One region of the Eubacterium sp. BL-380-WT-2B genome, then DNA from elsewhere that is predicted to be linked to it. Evidence: riboswitches for the same ligand, from Rfam matches in the RefSeq annotation. Region 1 holds a riboswitch; the other holds the start of a gene.
What was found. Region 1 has a riboswitch for molybdenum cofactor ahead of FYJ53_RS02680 (ABC transporter substrate-binding protein). Riboswitches for the same ligand answer to the same signal wherever they lie in the genome.
Positions count from the first base shown of each region.

Region 1 (7,801 bases):
TGTCCTCGCCAGCGGCTTAACCGCAATGGACATGAGCAGCGCCGGATTGTCATCTGCCGCGATGCGATTTGAACTGAGCGCACCACACAGACGGCACCTGTGAATAACCGCCCACTCTCCGTTTTTCCGGACCCAGACGCTCACTGGCTCCATAACACCATGACATAAGGAGGCGCGGTCCCCGGGCTTTTTATCGACATGGAGGCTTGACAGGCATTTGGGGCAATGGTTCCTGTGCTCACTGCCAGCTCCTTCGGGTGCAACGTGAGCACCGCACACCTTACACACAAAGCTTTCTGTGCAGGCTGTTCGCCTGTAGTCTGGCTTCTGCTGCAGCTTAGACGGTTTCTCTCCCATACTTTGATAGGCATCGTACCGTTCTCTTTCAACAGACTCCTCCCGAAGAGCCTGCAGCACCGCACAGCCTTCCTCATGTGTATGCGTACAGCTGCTGAACGCGCAATGATGGACCAGCCGGGCAATTTCTGGAAAGGTGGTATTTTTTTCATTCTCTGCAACGGCCTGCAGCGCAAAATCACGAAAGCCCGGGGTATCAATAAGGCAGGTATTTTGAGGGCCATACATCATCTGGCTGCTGTGCGTGCTTGGAAATTTTATCGGGGTTTTCACTTCCTCCGAGAGCCTGCTCAGAATTTTATGGATCAGGGTCGATTTACCGCAAGACCGGTCGCCCACGACCACCCCTGTTTTATTTGACACTTCCTCTATCATGGCTTCTATCTCAGCCTGTCCTGACCCGGCAAAGACCAGGTCTGCGGTTTTCCGGTAAAGGTTTATTTTTTTCTCGAGCAGTTCCTTTTCTCTTTTACCGACCAGATCCAATTTGCTGATCAAAATAATGATTTTAACCCCTGCCCGTCTGGCTGCAATAACAGCAGATTCCAGATAACCTGCCTGATGCCTGAAATACTCGGCTGTCGCAACGGCCAAAAGATAGTGCACATTGGCAGCTATTATTATCCTTTCTCCCGGCAAACGCCGGCTTCCCCTGAAAACCTCTGTTTCTCTTGGCAGCACTTCAGATAATCTATACGTATCGTTATCCACAGAGCTTATTGCCACACGGTCTCCAACCACCAGCGCATTTTTCTTTGAAACCATCGTCTGTGGCAGCAGACAGGTCAACAGCTTGTCCCCAGCCCGGACCTGCGCCTGCTTATTCATTATTTTTACAACGGTTGCCTTTATCATTTCTCTCTCTGCATCCTGTATCGAAATGTTTTCTTTTATTTTTTTCTTTTTCATTTGTTTTTCTCCAATCTTTTTTCAGGAATTGCCCCTTTTCTGCAAAAACATTATACATGCTCTTAAATTGGCACAACAACCGCCTTTATTTTTCTGAAATAAAAAAGCGCCGCAGGACTTTTAGCTGCGGCACTCTTATCACTGGTTTTCCAGCTTACATTTTGCAATAATTTTATGTATACTTTTGGGAGACAGGAAATAAATCTCCGAAAGACGGGCGGCGGACACCCCCTCCGTATACTGCTGGTAAATTTCCCGGTTTCTCAAAAGCGTTTCCTGTTTTCGATTGGTATTCTGCCCCCAGCCTTTTCTGTTTGTCTCTTTACGGGGCACATATATGTATTCTCCGTCAATATAATCCTGAATTTTGTCAACAAGTTCTTTTGGCAGCACGTCGCCTGCCTTGATATAGCTCATTATGCTCCTCCTAATTTATTTTTTAGGATTAAGCAAGGGCTATACACAACTCATTATTCTGATGTCATGCGATAACCCCTGCTAAGCACAACGATCCGAAGCGTACTTCATAAACTTTCCCTTTCGTCGTAAATTTGAACACAAAAAGCCCGCGGCCAACACACCACACCTCTAAAGATGCAGAACGCTCCTGCGGGCAGTATAAATCAAATATAAAACCGTACAACCGCAAAAGCCGCTGCACCGCCATGATTCGATAAGTTGAAGCCGTCTGTCTGGTATGTTTCTAAAAAGGTCAACGAAACAAAGGGGTTTGCCCCCATCATCACTGTACCCTTTCAACTGTATTTAGTTGAGAACCCTGTAAACAGACAAAGCCGACATCAACACACCTCTTTCAATCATTTTTCTAAATTATAACATCCGGGCCGTTTCTTGTCAAAACCCTTAAATCTTGGCCGCAATGCATGCCATCCGCTCTGCCTCCTCCACATAGACCAGGTGCAGGGCCGTGCGGTATACGGCACTCAGCGTTTTTTCACTTAATATATCGCTTACTGTGCCTGTTAACATGTGCCCGTCCCGGTCCAGGATGCCTGCCTTCCCCTCAAGCAAAATCGGCTGGTCCGGGTTATGGGTAGTCATGATAACTGCGTAATCCCGGCCACACAGTTTTTTGATGAGCCGCATAATGTTTAATTGATTGCCGTAATCCAGCGCGGAGGTCGGTTCATCAAAAAGAATAATTTCCGGCTGCTGAACGATGGCTCTGGCAATACATGCCTGCTGCTTTTCACCACCGCTGATCTGAGTGCAGAGACGGTGCGCGAGGTGTTCAATGCCGAGCAGCGAAATGGTTTCATCTACAATTTCGTAATCTTTTTTCTTTGGTGTCACCAGCATTCCCACATGCGCGGCCCTTCCCATGGCGATGTAGTCCCGCACAGAGTAGCCGTAGGTTATCTCCGTGGTCTGAGGCACATAGGCAATTTTAAAGGCCGTTTCTCTGGAGCTCATTTTATCCAGACGAGCACCGTCCACCAATATCTCCCCGGTTGTCAGAGGCGTCAAGTTTGCAAGGGAATTAAGGAGCGTTGACTTACCCGCTCCATTTGGGCCAAGGATGGTAAAAATCTCTCCCTTTTCCAGTGTGAATGAAATATCGGTAAAAACATTTTCCCTAGTTGGATAGGAGAAGCCAGCTTTTTTCACTTCCAGTAAGGCCATATCACGCACTCATCCTTTGCTTGATCAATACCCAGGTAAAGAAGGGCGCTCCGATAAAGCCGGTTAAAATACCAAGGGGAAGCTCCCCACCGGTAAGCGTCCGGGCCAGGGTATCAATGATGATCAGAAATGCGGCGCTGAGCAGTGTGGTGACCGGCAGCAGCCGCACATTGTTACTGCCCACCACCATTCTTCCAAGGTGAGGCATAACAAGCCCGATCCATCCAATGGTTCCGCTCATACATACTGCCGAAGCCGTCAGCACGGTAGAGCAGATGATGGCAATCCCTCTCTCAAAGCGCAGGTTAACGCCCAGAGACCGCGCCTCATTATCCCCGACAGATAAAATATTAATCCGCCACCGCATGATAATAAGCACTGCGCCGCTGATGATCATAATCGGCGCAATGGCCATAAGCGTGGGATAGGTGACCTTCGCGATGCTCCCCAGCTGCCAGTAGGTCATGTCAGGCAGTTGGGTATCCGTATCTGCAATGTATTTTGTGAGGCCAATGATCGAATTCATAAATCCGCCTACGATCACACCGGCCAATACCAGCATCATGGTTGAATTACGGTGCATCAGCTTTGGAATAGAGGTGGTGACAAACACGGTTAAAAGACCGCCCGCAAAGGCCAGCACCTGTGTCATTCCACTCCCCAGACTCATCAGGATTGCAACAGCCGCGCCCACACAGGCTCCGGCGGAAACCCCCAGAAGATCTGGCGATACCAGAGGGTTTTTAAACATCCCCTGATAGGTGGCCCCGGCCAATGCCAGGGAACCACCGACCAGGACAGCAGCCAGTACACGCGGCAGCCGCAGGTTGATAATAACATCATACATTGTCTTATCCCAGGTTGGGGTGATGGGGAATATCTGGGACAGCAGTATTTTGACAGCCTGTATTACCGGCACATGATAACGCCCCACACACAGCGCTGTTAAAATAAGTACAATAACCGCCGCCAGTGTCAAAACCAGTCCAAGCGGCCTGTCTTCCGGATTTTTCACCCTGTTTTCTTTTATATCTCTCGCCATACAGTTTTGTCCTTTTATTTTCAAAAAAGCCGCCGGGCAATCGGCGGCTTTGACTGTTTATTCTTTCATATTATTTCTTTATGCCCTTTAATCCGGCTTAGCGTCCGTCCGGGGCATTTTTGCCAGCTAAAATCGCATCCGCATATTCATCTGAAAGATCATAGCCTAAATAATCTTTGTAGAAGGAAATGGTTTCCTTTTTCATGTCAATGTCCTCGAATTTATCCGGATATAGGGTTTTAGCCACCCAAAGCACCTGCAGCGCAGACTCTGAACCAAAGCGGTCCCACTGGAAGGTTCCCTGCGGGTTGCGGTAAACCTTACCGTCCTGAACCGCCTTCAGGTTTGCCAGTGAAGCGTCGCTCATCAAGGCATCATAGGCGTCTGCCTGTCCAGTTCCGCCAACAATGATCACATCCGGATTAATGCTCAAAAACTGCTCCGGTGTAATTTCCTTGCTCATTCCTTGAAGAATCCCATCAGTGGATAATTTTCCACCAGCCATGGTCAGCCATTCTTCCTGCATTGTACCGTTTCCGGTTGTTTTGTAAGGACTGGTGCCGCTCTGTCCATCGACATAGTGTACAACAGGCTTGTCCTCATCTTTTACGTCCTTTAAACGGTCCTGAACCAGCTTAATGTTCTTTTCCAGATACTCAACGTACTTGTCAGCCCGTTCCTTTTCGCTGGTTCCCAGCGCTTCACCGGTTTTTAAGACAGATTCCTTTAAACCTTCATAATTATTGAACATCATACACGCTGCGTTAAGCCCTGCAGCACGGTAAGCTTCGGCGTCCTCATCACTGGAGGTAATGACCAGATCCGGTTTCAGGTTCAACAGCTCTTCAGCGGTCACGTCGCCATTTCCGCCGACTGTCTGTTTTTCCATAATGGCTGGATTAACGATCTGCATCCAGGTAAAGCTTGGCTTCTGCAGGGTGGCCATGTAGGCAGTCTGTTTATCCTGCCCTCCCAGTGTGATCATAATCTGGTTGCTGGACGGCCAGAGGTTAATAACCGACTTCACTTCTGCCGGAACCGTCACCTCAACGCCTGACATATCGGTAATGGTGCGGTCTCCGTCCGCATTGTCTGACTTCGCTGTATCACCGTTGTTTTGTGAACAGCCAGCTGCAGCAAAGCTGAGAAGCACCAGCACCAGCAAAACAGATAGGGTTTTTTTAAATTTTTTCATTTCTCACATCTCCTTCTTTCCCTATATTTTATATATAAAAAAGGGCATACTCCGTTTAAGAATATGCCCGTTTGGTATCAAACAGCTCAATTGCATTCTTCTCAAATACGGAAAGCGCAGGCGTTTCCCCCTACACTCATCGGTCCGCAGCCATGGGACTTCCTTTAGGCCTGTAGACTCGAATGCATATTTAATTTTAAAGCTCCAGTTTTCCCGGTTTCCACCACATGACGTAGGTTTCAGTCTCACGCCTGAAAGAGACGCCGCCTCCCGGTAAATCCGTAAGCCACTCATCCACGTTTTTCCTGAAAACTTTTTCCCGATCTTCCGGTACTGGATGCAGGGTTCTCAAATCATTGTAGGCTGCTTCCCGGCTTTCGTAATCGCAGTGAAAGCCATCTGCCACAATTTTAACGTTAGGGTTTACGCCCATATCGTAGAGCAGATTAAAATTCACATTATATCCAAGCAAACGGTTCATTGGAGGTATTGGCCTCAGCGCATCATCCACACCGTAAAACAAAGCGTCGTGCACATGCTTCAAGCTGGGGTTTTTGGCCCAGCAGAGAATAAAGACATATTTATTTGCCAGTGCATTCAGCTTGATGAGATCAGCGAGGGCTGTTGTCCGTGACGCGATGACAATATCGTGCTTTTCGATATTTTCCCCGGGCTTCACATCATCCCAATTCAAAAGCCGGGTGGTCAGATTTGACACACCGGCAGCGGCAGCGTTTTCCTGACACTTTTCCAGCATTTGCTGGGACACATCCAGGCTGGTGACACTTTTCGCCATACCGGCAATCGGCACAGAAAGCCTGCCAGGCCCACAGCCCACGTCCAATACTGTATCTTCCTTTGTAATAATCAAAGCGTCCAGCTGATTCTGTGTGTACTCTCTTTCCAGCTGTGCCATTTTATTGTACATACGCGCAACCGCGCCCCACATTTTTGCAGGGTCGCTGTTCATTGGGCTCGCCTTGCCTGCCGGATGGCTTAATTCTGAAATTGCCGCCCAGTTTACTAATCCATTCATAGCTTCACCACATTTCCTGTTTTACTGGATTATTTTTTTAGTTGATTCTGAAAATATTTCCTATTACATTTTATCTCTTTTATTTAAAATTGTCCATGCTGTTTCCAACAAAGACAATTTTTTACCCTACTTTTCCATTTTCTAAATTTCTGTCATTTTCTCCAATGCCTTGATGATCGTCTGGAAAATCTGTTCATTAGACGGCATGCGGTTGGGCGCTCTGCCCTCCCCGTTTTCAACAAAAATACAGCCATCTTCCTTTAAAGTCTGGATATTCCGCTGCACACTGGGCTTGCTGTACATCATCGGATTAATGTTATTGGCAAACACAATGGGGGCTGTGGTGGAAAGAATGGTCGTCGTCAGTAAATTATCCGCTATGCCATTGGCCGCTTTGCCAATGGTATTGGCCGAGGCTGGAGCGATCAGCAGCAAATCAGACTGGTCAGAGGTTTTGTGCTCAGGATCCCATACCTTTGGTTCCTCAAACTGGTCGATTTCAACCGGATTCCCCGACACGCGCCGCAATGGAAGCGGTGTAATAAAATTAAGGGCATTCGGGGTTAATATCACCTTTACCTCTGCTTTTTCATTTCGCAGCATCCGGATGAGTCCAGGAATCTGGTCAACCGGCGTACATGCCGTAATCCCAATGGTTATGTTTTTTCCAATCAGCATTTTCATTTCTCCTGTAAACATTTAAATTTTCTCATTCATTATAGCACAGATAAAACAGAAGACGTAAACCGCTTTCAAATTTATATTAAGAATACCCTTATATATATAAAGGTATTCCTTTATCATTCTCTAGTTATTTTTACGAATGTATGCATAATAGTAAGCGCATGGTACGATTATGGCGCCGCCGATAATATTGCCGAGTGTGACAGGCAGCAGATTGTTGATAAACATCTGCCCCCAGCTGACATCTGCCCCCAGGAAAATTCCAAGAGGAATATAGGTCATATTGGCAACACTATGTTCAAAGCCCGCAAAAACAAAAAGCATGATCGGAAACCAGATCGCAAAGATTTTGCCGATCATATCCTTTGAGCCGGCCTGCATCCAGCACGCTAAAACAACCAGCATATTACATAGAATACCGCGGATAAGCGCTGTTGAAAAAGGCATCCCAGCCTTTGCCTGTGCAACGGCCACCGCTTTTTCCAGCACCGCGTCTGCATAAAGACCGCTTTTGGCCAAAACAAAAGCCAACAAAATCGATCCGATTAAATTGCCGATATAAACAACCACCCAGTTTGTCAGCATCCCTTTGATGGTAATTTTTTTATCCATCAGGGCCAGTGTCATCAGGTTATTGCCTGTAAACAGCTCTGCGCCGCATAATATTACCATCATCAAGCCTGCCGGGAATACCGAAGCGCCAATAAACTTAGCGAGCATAGCCTCGCTTAAGGCGCCTTTGCCAATTCCTGTCGCCAGTAAAAATCCATGGGCGCCAAAGCCAATAAAAATACCTGCAAAAATGCCGAGAATCAGCATTTTACCAATGGAGAGGGAGGCCTTTTTCACACCATTCCCAACCCACACTTCTCCGATCTCCGCCGGAGAAAGAAAACCATTCATTTCACGCACCTCCTGAATGTTTATTTCAGAA
Region 1 covers NZ_VUMP01000001.1:558,175-565,975, reverse strand. Annotated here, with positions in the region: gene rsgA (ribosome small subunit-dependent GTPase A) at 1-1,266, opposite strand, end outside; gene FYJ53_RS02695 (CD3324 family protein) at 1,405-1,683, opposite strand; gene FYJ53_RS02690 (ABC transporter ATP-binding protein) at 2,131-2,910, opposite strand; gene FYJ53_RS02685 (iron ABC transporter permease) at 2,912-3,952, opposite strand; gene FYJ53_RS02680 (ABC transporter substrate-binding protein) at 4,050-5,147, opposite strand; molybdenum cofactor riboswitch at 5,226-5,343, opposite strand; gene FYJ53_RS02675 (class I SAM-dependent methyltransferase) at 5,344-6,183, opposite strand; gene FYJ53_RS02670 (flavoprotein) at 6,325-6,861, opposite strand; gene FYJ53_RS02665 (formate/nitrite transporter family protein) at 6,991-7,770, opposite strand.

Region 2 (7,801 bases), on a different contig from region 1:
GACAGGCTCAGTGTCAGGGAATCAATACAGTTTTCTACTTTTTCTGCTACTCTTGCTCTCATTGTCTACTCCTCATAAATCCGGTATATCCGTTCAATTTTAACCGGCTGGTTTGTCATGTCGTCAACCTCAACCACGATCCCATTGATCTGCCAGGGGCGGGCTTTTTCGATGACAAAACGCTCTGGCCGTTTGGTCACCATATTACCTATAATAATGTCTTTTTCCACACCGATAACCCCATTTAAAGGGCCTGTCATGCCCAAATCGGTAATATAGGCGGTTCCGCCGGGCAAAATCCGCTCATCCGCAGTCTGCACATGGGTATGGGTTCCCACCACAATGGAGGCTTTTCCGTCCAGATAATACCCAAAGGCGATCTTTTCTGAGGTGGCCTCAGCGTGGAAATCCACAATCAAAAGGTCAAATTTGCCCTCAATTTCCGGCCATACGCGGCTGAACAGGTTAAAGGGGGAATCCAGCTCCGGCATAAAGATCTGTCCGGACAGGTTCATCACACAGATGGTTTTGCCGCTGTGCTCGAAAAAATCATAGCCCTTGCCCGGGCAGGGAGCCGGATAGTTGAGCGGTCTTATAATCCTTGGAAATTTCTCAATATAATTGACCATTTCTTTTTGCTGCCAGACGTGATTGCCCATGGTCATGACATCAATGGGCAGGTTAAACAGCTCCCTGGCGTTTTTTTCAGTAATGCCGTTTCCGCCGGAAGCGTTCTCGCCATTGACAATGGTAAAATCAATCTGATATTCCTCGATCAGGCTGTCCAGCTGTTCCTTGAGCACGGTTCTCCCCGGCCGGCTGACCACATCGCCAATCATTAATATTTTCATCGTTACTCCAGTCTTCTTTTCATGAATAAATAAAAGGGAAGGGGCTTTGCCCCTCCCCTTTTATTATTTTTAATCGGATCACAGATTCCTCAAAAGCCTTTCTATCCCTTGCAGGATGGCTTTTTCGTCATCTGCGTTACTTGGCATACTCCACGGCTCTGGTTTCACGGATGACGTTGACCTTGATATTTCCCGGGTATTCCATTTCAGATTCAATCTTCTTGGCAATATCGCGGGACAGCATCATCATGTCGTCATCATTGACAGAGTCTGGCTTAACCATTATGCGCACTTCGCGCCCAGCCTGAATCGCAAAGGATTTTTCGACACCATCAAAGGAGGTGGCGATTTTTTCCAGCTCTTCCAGCCGCTGTACGTAGGAGACAAGTGTTTCTCTCCTTGCGCCGGGTCTTGCGGCTGAGATGGCGTCAGCAGCCTGCACAAGCACAGCCTCAATGGTTGTGGCTTCCACATCGCCGTGATGGGCCTCTACCGCGTGGATCACATTTTTGTTTTCCTTGTATTTCTTCAGCAGGTTTACGCCGATTTCGACATGGTTTCCTTCAACCTCATGGTCGATGGCTTTGCCGATATCGTGCAGCAGGCCTGCGCGTTTTGCAATTTTAACGTTGGCGTCCAGTTCAGCGGCCATCAGGCCAGCCAGGTGGGCAACCTCAATGGAATGCTTGAGCACGTTCTGGCCGTAGCTGGTACGGTATTTCAGACGTCCTAACAGCTTGACAACTTCGGGATGTAATCCGTGGATACCTGTGTCAAAACAGGCCTGTTCTCCAACTTCCTTGATCTGAGCATCCATTTCTTTTTGAGATTTTTTTACAATCTCTTCAATTCTTGCTGGATGGATTCGTCCGTCAATAATCAGTTTTTCCAGTGACAAACGGGCTACTTCACGCCGGATCGGATCAAAACCGGAAAGAATAACGGCTTCCGGTGTGTCATCAATGATCAGGTCTATGCCCGTCAGGGTTTCCAGTGTACGAATGTTACGGCCTTCACGGCCAATAATACGGCCTTTCATTTCATCATTTGGCAGGTTGACCACAGTAATGGTATTTTCTGCCACATGGTCTGCCGCGCAGCGTTGAATGGACTGCGCAATCAGCTCCTTGGCCTTTTTGTCTGCTGTCGCTTTGGATTCAGCCTCGATCTGGCGGATCATTACCGCCGCTTCGGCGCGGGTTTCCTTGGCAACATCATCCAGTAAAATCTGTTTTGCTTCCTCAAAGGTCATGCCTGAAATACGTTCCAGTTCCCTGACCTGTTCTTCATAGAGGCTGTCCAGCTTTTCCTGTTTCTTATCAAGCTCTTTGTTTTTTCTTTCGAGCTTGTCCTCATTGCGCTCGAGATTTGCCGCCTTTTTGTCCAGGTTTTCTTCCTTCTGGATCAAACGGTTTTCCGTTTTCTGGAGCTCGGCGCGTCTCTCGCGGTTATCTTTTTCAATCGCTTCTTTTAAGGCTAAGGATTCCTCCTTGGCGTTAAACAGCATTTCCTTCTTTTGGGCTTCGCCCTCTTTGACTGCATCGTTTACGATTTTCTTGGCTGTTTCTTCAGCACTATTTATCTTGCCCTCAGCGACGTTTTTGCGGATAAAATACCCAACGCCAAAGGCAATGACTATACCAACGATTAAGCATATAGTTAATATGTCTATAACATTCACCTCCCTAAAGTAAATATTTTGTTATTATTGTTTTTTTAGACACTCATTATAAAGTCTATTTTATACTTTTTTGAATTTAGTGTCAAGAATCAATGCTATGTTAGAAGTTTATATTTTACCGCTTAAGTACAACTTAAACAAGCCGGCCCGCAGGCCGGCTGTTTACACGTACACAATATTGATGGATTTGTTGAGCTCCTTGAGCAAATTGATAAGGCGCTGGGTGATCTTCCACTTTGAGCTGAGCGCATCGGGGAAATCCGGGTTCTGGTGGGCCGGGTTGATGGAATTGCCCAGAATCAGATCCAGATGGGTGCAGTGGTTTACCAGCAGATCTGCCAGAATGGACGCGCCGTTGTTTCCCTCAAAGACTTCATGCCCCCGGCGCTTGTGGATATAATCCTCAATGATATTGACAGTTTCCTGGATGGTCAGCACCCCTTCGGTTACGAGGTCAATGGACTTCATACGGCCAACTGGCGGTACCCGTTCCGACATGGTGTCAAGATCAATATCGATTTTCTCATCGTACTCCCGGGACACAATATTGCTGGCGGTGCCGCCGCATACCACCTTTGTGCCCTTGGCTTCATCCAGAATCTCTCGGATCATCTGGTCCTTGGTCCGGTCCAGGGGCGGCCCTGAAAACAGCGTCACATACTGGTGCTCCTCGGCCTTCATCACCACAACTGTTGTGTCGTCGCCGGGCTCGCCGCCGTAAAGGTCATTGCAGGTCTCGATCATCCGCATGGAGATATCCTTTGAGGTGACCATTTTCTCATCATAGGTGCGTGCCAGAAGATAGTCGGCCGCGTCCTCCCACTGCCATCCGAAATTGAGCAGGGTTCCCACCCCGGCGTGGATCACACCGTCACTGAAAAAGCCAAGAACATCATTCTCCTCAATTTTCATGGTGGTTTCGTAGATCTGTTTGCCCTGGAACTCGATGGGATGGCGTTCCAGCTCTAAAATTTCCCCGTCCCGGATATAGACAATGGGCGGGTTGTCAAACTCAACGATATAAAGCCGCCGGGTTTTCCAGTAAACCTGGACGATGGTAAAGGTCGAGTAAGCCAGCTTCCGGACCTGGCAGACCGGGAGGGTGGCCTCCAGCGTTTCCACCACATCCTTGAGCGACATCTTGTCCTCCAGCATGGTCGCCGCAATGGTGGAGGTCATGGTCGCCAGGATATTGGCTTTCACACCGCTTCCAAGCCCGTCGGCCAGAACAACGATCACGCTCTCATCGTTGATGCGGATTTCCACATTATCGCCGCACAGCTCCTGGTGGTGCTTATTGATGCTGTCATGGGCAATATCGACAAAAAAAGCCATTATTCCTCTTCCTCTCTTGTTCCTACAACCTTTTGCAGCCGGGTCAGCGTAACTTTGGTCTCGGCAGTGGTTTCACCCAGCAGCTCTGCGATTTCATGGGCGACGCGCATCTGCTTGTCGATGACCTTCTGGGCCATATCCAGGGTTTCTTCCTGCATCTTCTGATATGCCCGTTCTTTTTTGATCTCTCTGGAGATGTCCACAAATATTCCCATGTACATCTTCTGTCCCGGGATATAGGTCAGAATTTCCATAAAATGGATATTGCCGCGGGCGTAAAGTCCCCGTCCGCTGTAATAATTGCCCTCGACATTGTCCAGCTTTTTGAACGGGTTGTAGTCAAAGACTTCAACGAAATTTTTGTGCAGCACATCGGTTTTGGCGGTCTTGAACAGCTTTTCGGCTGCCCCGTTAAAATCAACGATCCTGAAATCCTTGTCCAGCACCGCGATGGCGTTTGGCGTCGACGCGATAATTAAATTGGAGATGGCCTCGTTGCGGTTGCGCATAAAAGGCAGGCACATGTCCAGCTCTGCCATGCCGCAGTAAACCGCCGCGGCTTTTTCACGGCAGCTGTCATAACCGCAGGTACCGCAGTTCAGCTCGTCTTTCGGGGTGAATTTTCCTGTCTGCCGCAGAATTTCTTCAATGGCTTCCTCCGGCACACCCGCAAAGGGGTCCTTTTTCTCAACAGCGAAGCCACGGCTGAAATCTGGTGCCTGCTCCGGTGTTTCCGGGTCCTTCCGGGCATTATTATTAATGTAATCTGTCACGCGCTCGATCCGCTCATACTTGACCAGAGGGCTGTGGGTATTACCCGGGCCGTTGACACAGCCCTCGACGCAGGCGTTCATTTCGATCCAGTACTGGCCCTCCAGCTTACCGATATCATCCAGAAAGTCACGGCAGTTTTTGAGGCCGTCAATTTTTATGACCCGCCGGACGCCCTGCACACCTGGTACACTGGTCTTTTCCACACCTCCGGCCAGCGGATAGAAGCGCGCCACGTTACAGCCCGTCGCGTCAAAGCTGCCTGCTGGCATATCGGCTACATTAATCCCTTCTTCCTTAAACCACACATCCAGCTCATCAAAGGTCAGCACGCCGTCGATGATCGGACTGGCAGCGTCGACGGCTTCCATCTTCTTTGAGATGCAGGGCCCTGCGAACACAACTTTCGCGTTGGGATACCTTTCCTTCAGCATCATACCGTGAGCGGTCATGGGAGATACCACCTCACTCAGGTATTCCACCACATCGGGATAATATTTTTCGATCATCATGTTAACCGTCGGGCAGGAGGTTGTGATCACATGGCGTTTTGTGCCCCAGTAATCCTTGGCATAGTATTTTGAGACCTGCTCTGCCCCAATAGCAGTCTCCTCAATCACTGTAAATCCCAGAGCCCGCAGCCCGCCCAGTACCTGCAGCGGGTCTTCCGTATTAAACCCGGCGGGAAAGGACGGCGCCAAACTCAGAACCACCGGTCCCTCCTCCAGCCACTGCCTGATGCTGTCCACATCGCTGGCCACATATTTGGCATTCTGGGGACAAATCCGAAAACAGTTACCGCAGCCAATGCACAGATCCTCAACGATCTGAGCCTGATTATCCATCAGTTTAATGGCCTTTACCGGACAGTATCGAATACATTTATAACAATTCCGGCAGCTCGCCCTGGTAAAATTAATGACACCCATTATTTCCCTCCATTATCTGGTCAAACAGCTGGTCAACGCCCTCTGGCTTAACCGTATAAATATGATCGTCAACCTTGACAGCCACCCCGTCGCTGCAGGCGTCCAGACAGAAGGTACCCATCAGCTCCACTTCATTTTCGAGGCCCCGTTCAGCCACCAGCTCCTTGAAGCGCTGTACCACCTGATAGGAACCCTTGACATGGCAGGCACTGCCAATACAAATATGTATTTCCTTCATTTTTTACTCCTCAATATTGTTCTAATCCCTGTGTTCTTCTGACAGATTAATCCTAGCACGCCTGACAGCCCTTGTCAATTAGTACTGCCGCTTGAATTCTTCGCCATTTTCTGTTAAAATAGTCATATCGAAATCGTTTTAAAGATTTATCTATCCGAATTTTTTATCCTAAAGTCAATCCATGGATTCAAAATCGTCAGAGTGCAGCGGGAAACGGCTGTGCTTTCCATTGTGAGAAGGATAGATGATAAACGTGCGCACTGCGTTTATTTCCTCCTCGCAAATTATAATGGTATAGAAGATTATTCTTTTATATATTTAATTTTCATTATCAAGGAGGAAGAGAAATGAAAAAAAAATTAACACTGGTTCTGGCCGCGCTGTTGACGATGACCATGGTCATCGGCCTGGCAGGATGCAGCAGCAACAACAATACTGCTAAAACCGAAAAGCTGGAGCCAGGCTCCAACGGTGAAATTATTATGGCCACCACCACCAGCACACAGGACAGCGGTTTGCTTGATGTGCTCCTGCCCAAGTTTGAAGAGGAAACCGGCATTGCCGTAAAGGTTGTGGCCGTCGGAACGGGTAAAGCCATTGAAATGGGCAAAAACGGAGAAGCCGATGTGCTTCTGGTTCATGCAAAATCTCAGGAAGAGGATTTTGTCAAGGAAGGCTATGGCATCGAACGTTTTGACGTTATGTACAATGACTTCATTGTTCTGGGCAGTAAGGATGACCCGGCAAAACTGAAGGAAGTCGCTCCAAACGACGCGGTAAAAGCCTTCCAGACCATTGCTGAAACCCAGTCTGAATTTGTATCCAGAGGCGACAAATCCGGTACCCATACCAAGGAGCTGGGCCTGTGGGAAAAAGCAGGCGTTACCCCTGCAGGACAGCCCTGGTACATCGAATCCGGCTCTGGCATGGGCGACACCCTGAAAATGGCCAATGAAAAATTAGCCTATACCCTGTCTGACCGCGCTACCTGGTTAAATATGAAGGATAATCTGGATCTTGAAGTTGTTGTCGAAAAGGATGATAACCTGTATAACCAGTACGGAGTCATTGTCGTCAACCCTGACAAGGTCAGTGCTGAGCTGAACACCGACGGCGCCAAAAAATTCCAGGAATGGATTTTAAGCGACGAAGCGCAAAAGGCCATCGCTGATTATAAAATCAACGGCGAACCAACCTTTGTACCAAACGCCAGCAAATAAGCATTAACTGAATTTAGAATTTGTCAGCGTCCGTTTTTTCGGGCGCTGATTTTGAATTGACAGACTGACGAGGTTTCCTATGGATTATATTATCAATGGCTTCATTGAGGCCTTCCATCTTCTGATCTCCGGCGACCCGGAAATTTACCAGATTGTCGGGCTTTCCTTGTATGTATCCTTCTCCTCCACCATTTATTCCACTGTTCTCGGCGTGCCACTGGGCATCCTGCTCGGCATCAAGGAATTCAGGGGAAAGCGGATCGTATCCCGGCTGCTTTACACTTTTATGTCTTTTCCGCCGGTCATCATTGGACTGTTCACCTCACTGGTGCTCGCCCGCTCCGGTCCGTTAGGGCATTTAAAGCTCATGTACACGCCCACTGCCATGATCATCGCCCAGGTGATCCTCGTTACGCCTATTATCATGGGCATTGTGTTTAACGACACCACTGTCAACGGCCAGGTTGTGGTAACCATGGGTAAAACCCTTGGGGCAGGCGGCCGGGATATTCTCTTCCTGCTGATCCGGGAGCTTAAGGCCAGCATCATGATCGCTCTGGTCACCGGTTTCGGGCGGGCTGTATCCGAGGTCGGTGCTGTGATGATCGTGGGCGGCAATATAAAAAACTATACACGGGTCATGACCACCTTTATTGCCATGAACAATAACATGGGTGAATACGCTGTTTCCATCGCCATGGGCATTATTCTGCTGGTCATCTCTTTTGTCACGAATTCGATCCTGTACAAATATATGGTAGGAGACCCTTATGCAA
Region 2 covers NZ_VUMP01000006.1:229,731-237,531, forward strand. Annotated here, with positions in the region: gene FYJ53_RS13480 (pyridoxal phosphate-dependent aminotransferase) at 1-62, opposite strand, end outside; gene FYJ53_RS13485 (TIGR00282 family metallophosphoesterase) at 66-851, opposite strand; gene rny (ribonuclease Y) at 988-2,532, opposite strand; gene FYJ53_RS13495 (PP2C family protein-serine/threonine phosphatase) at 2,695-3,867, opposite strand; gene FYJ53_RS13500 ([Fe-Fe] hydrogenase large subunit C-terminal domain-containing protein) at 3,867-5,567, opposite strand; gene FYJ53_RS13505 ((2Fe-2S) ferredoxin domain-containing protein) at 5,554-5,805, opposite strand; molybdenum cofactor riboswitch at 5,946-6,063, shown strand; gene FYJ53_RS13510 (substrate-binding domain-containing protein) at 6,153-7,025, shown strand; gene FYJ53_RS13515 (ABC transporter permease) at 7,105-7,801, shown strand, end outside; gene FYJ53_RS13520 (ABC transporter ATP-binding protein) at 7,796-7,801, shown strand, end outside.
Region 2: another riboswitch for molybdenum cofactor. It lies ahead of FYJ53_RS13510 (substrate-binding domain-containing protein); the one in region 1 lies ahead of FYJ53_RS02680 (ABC transporter substrate-binding protein).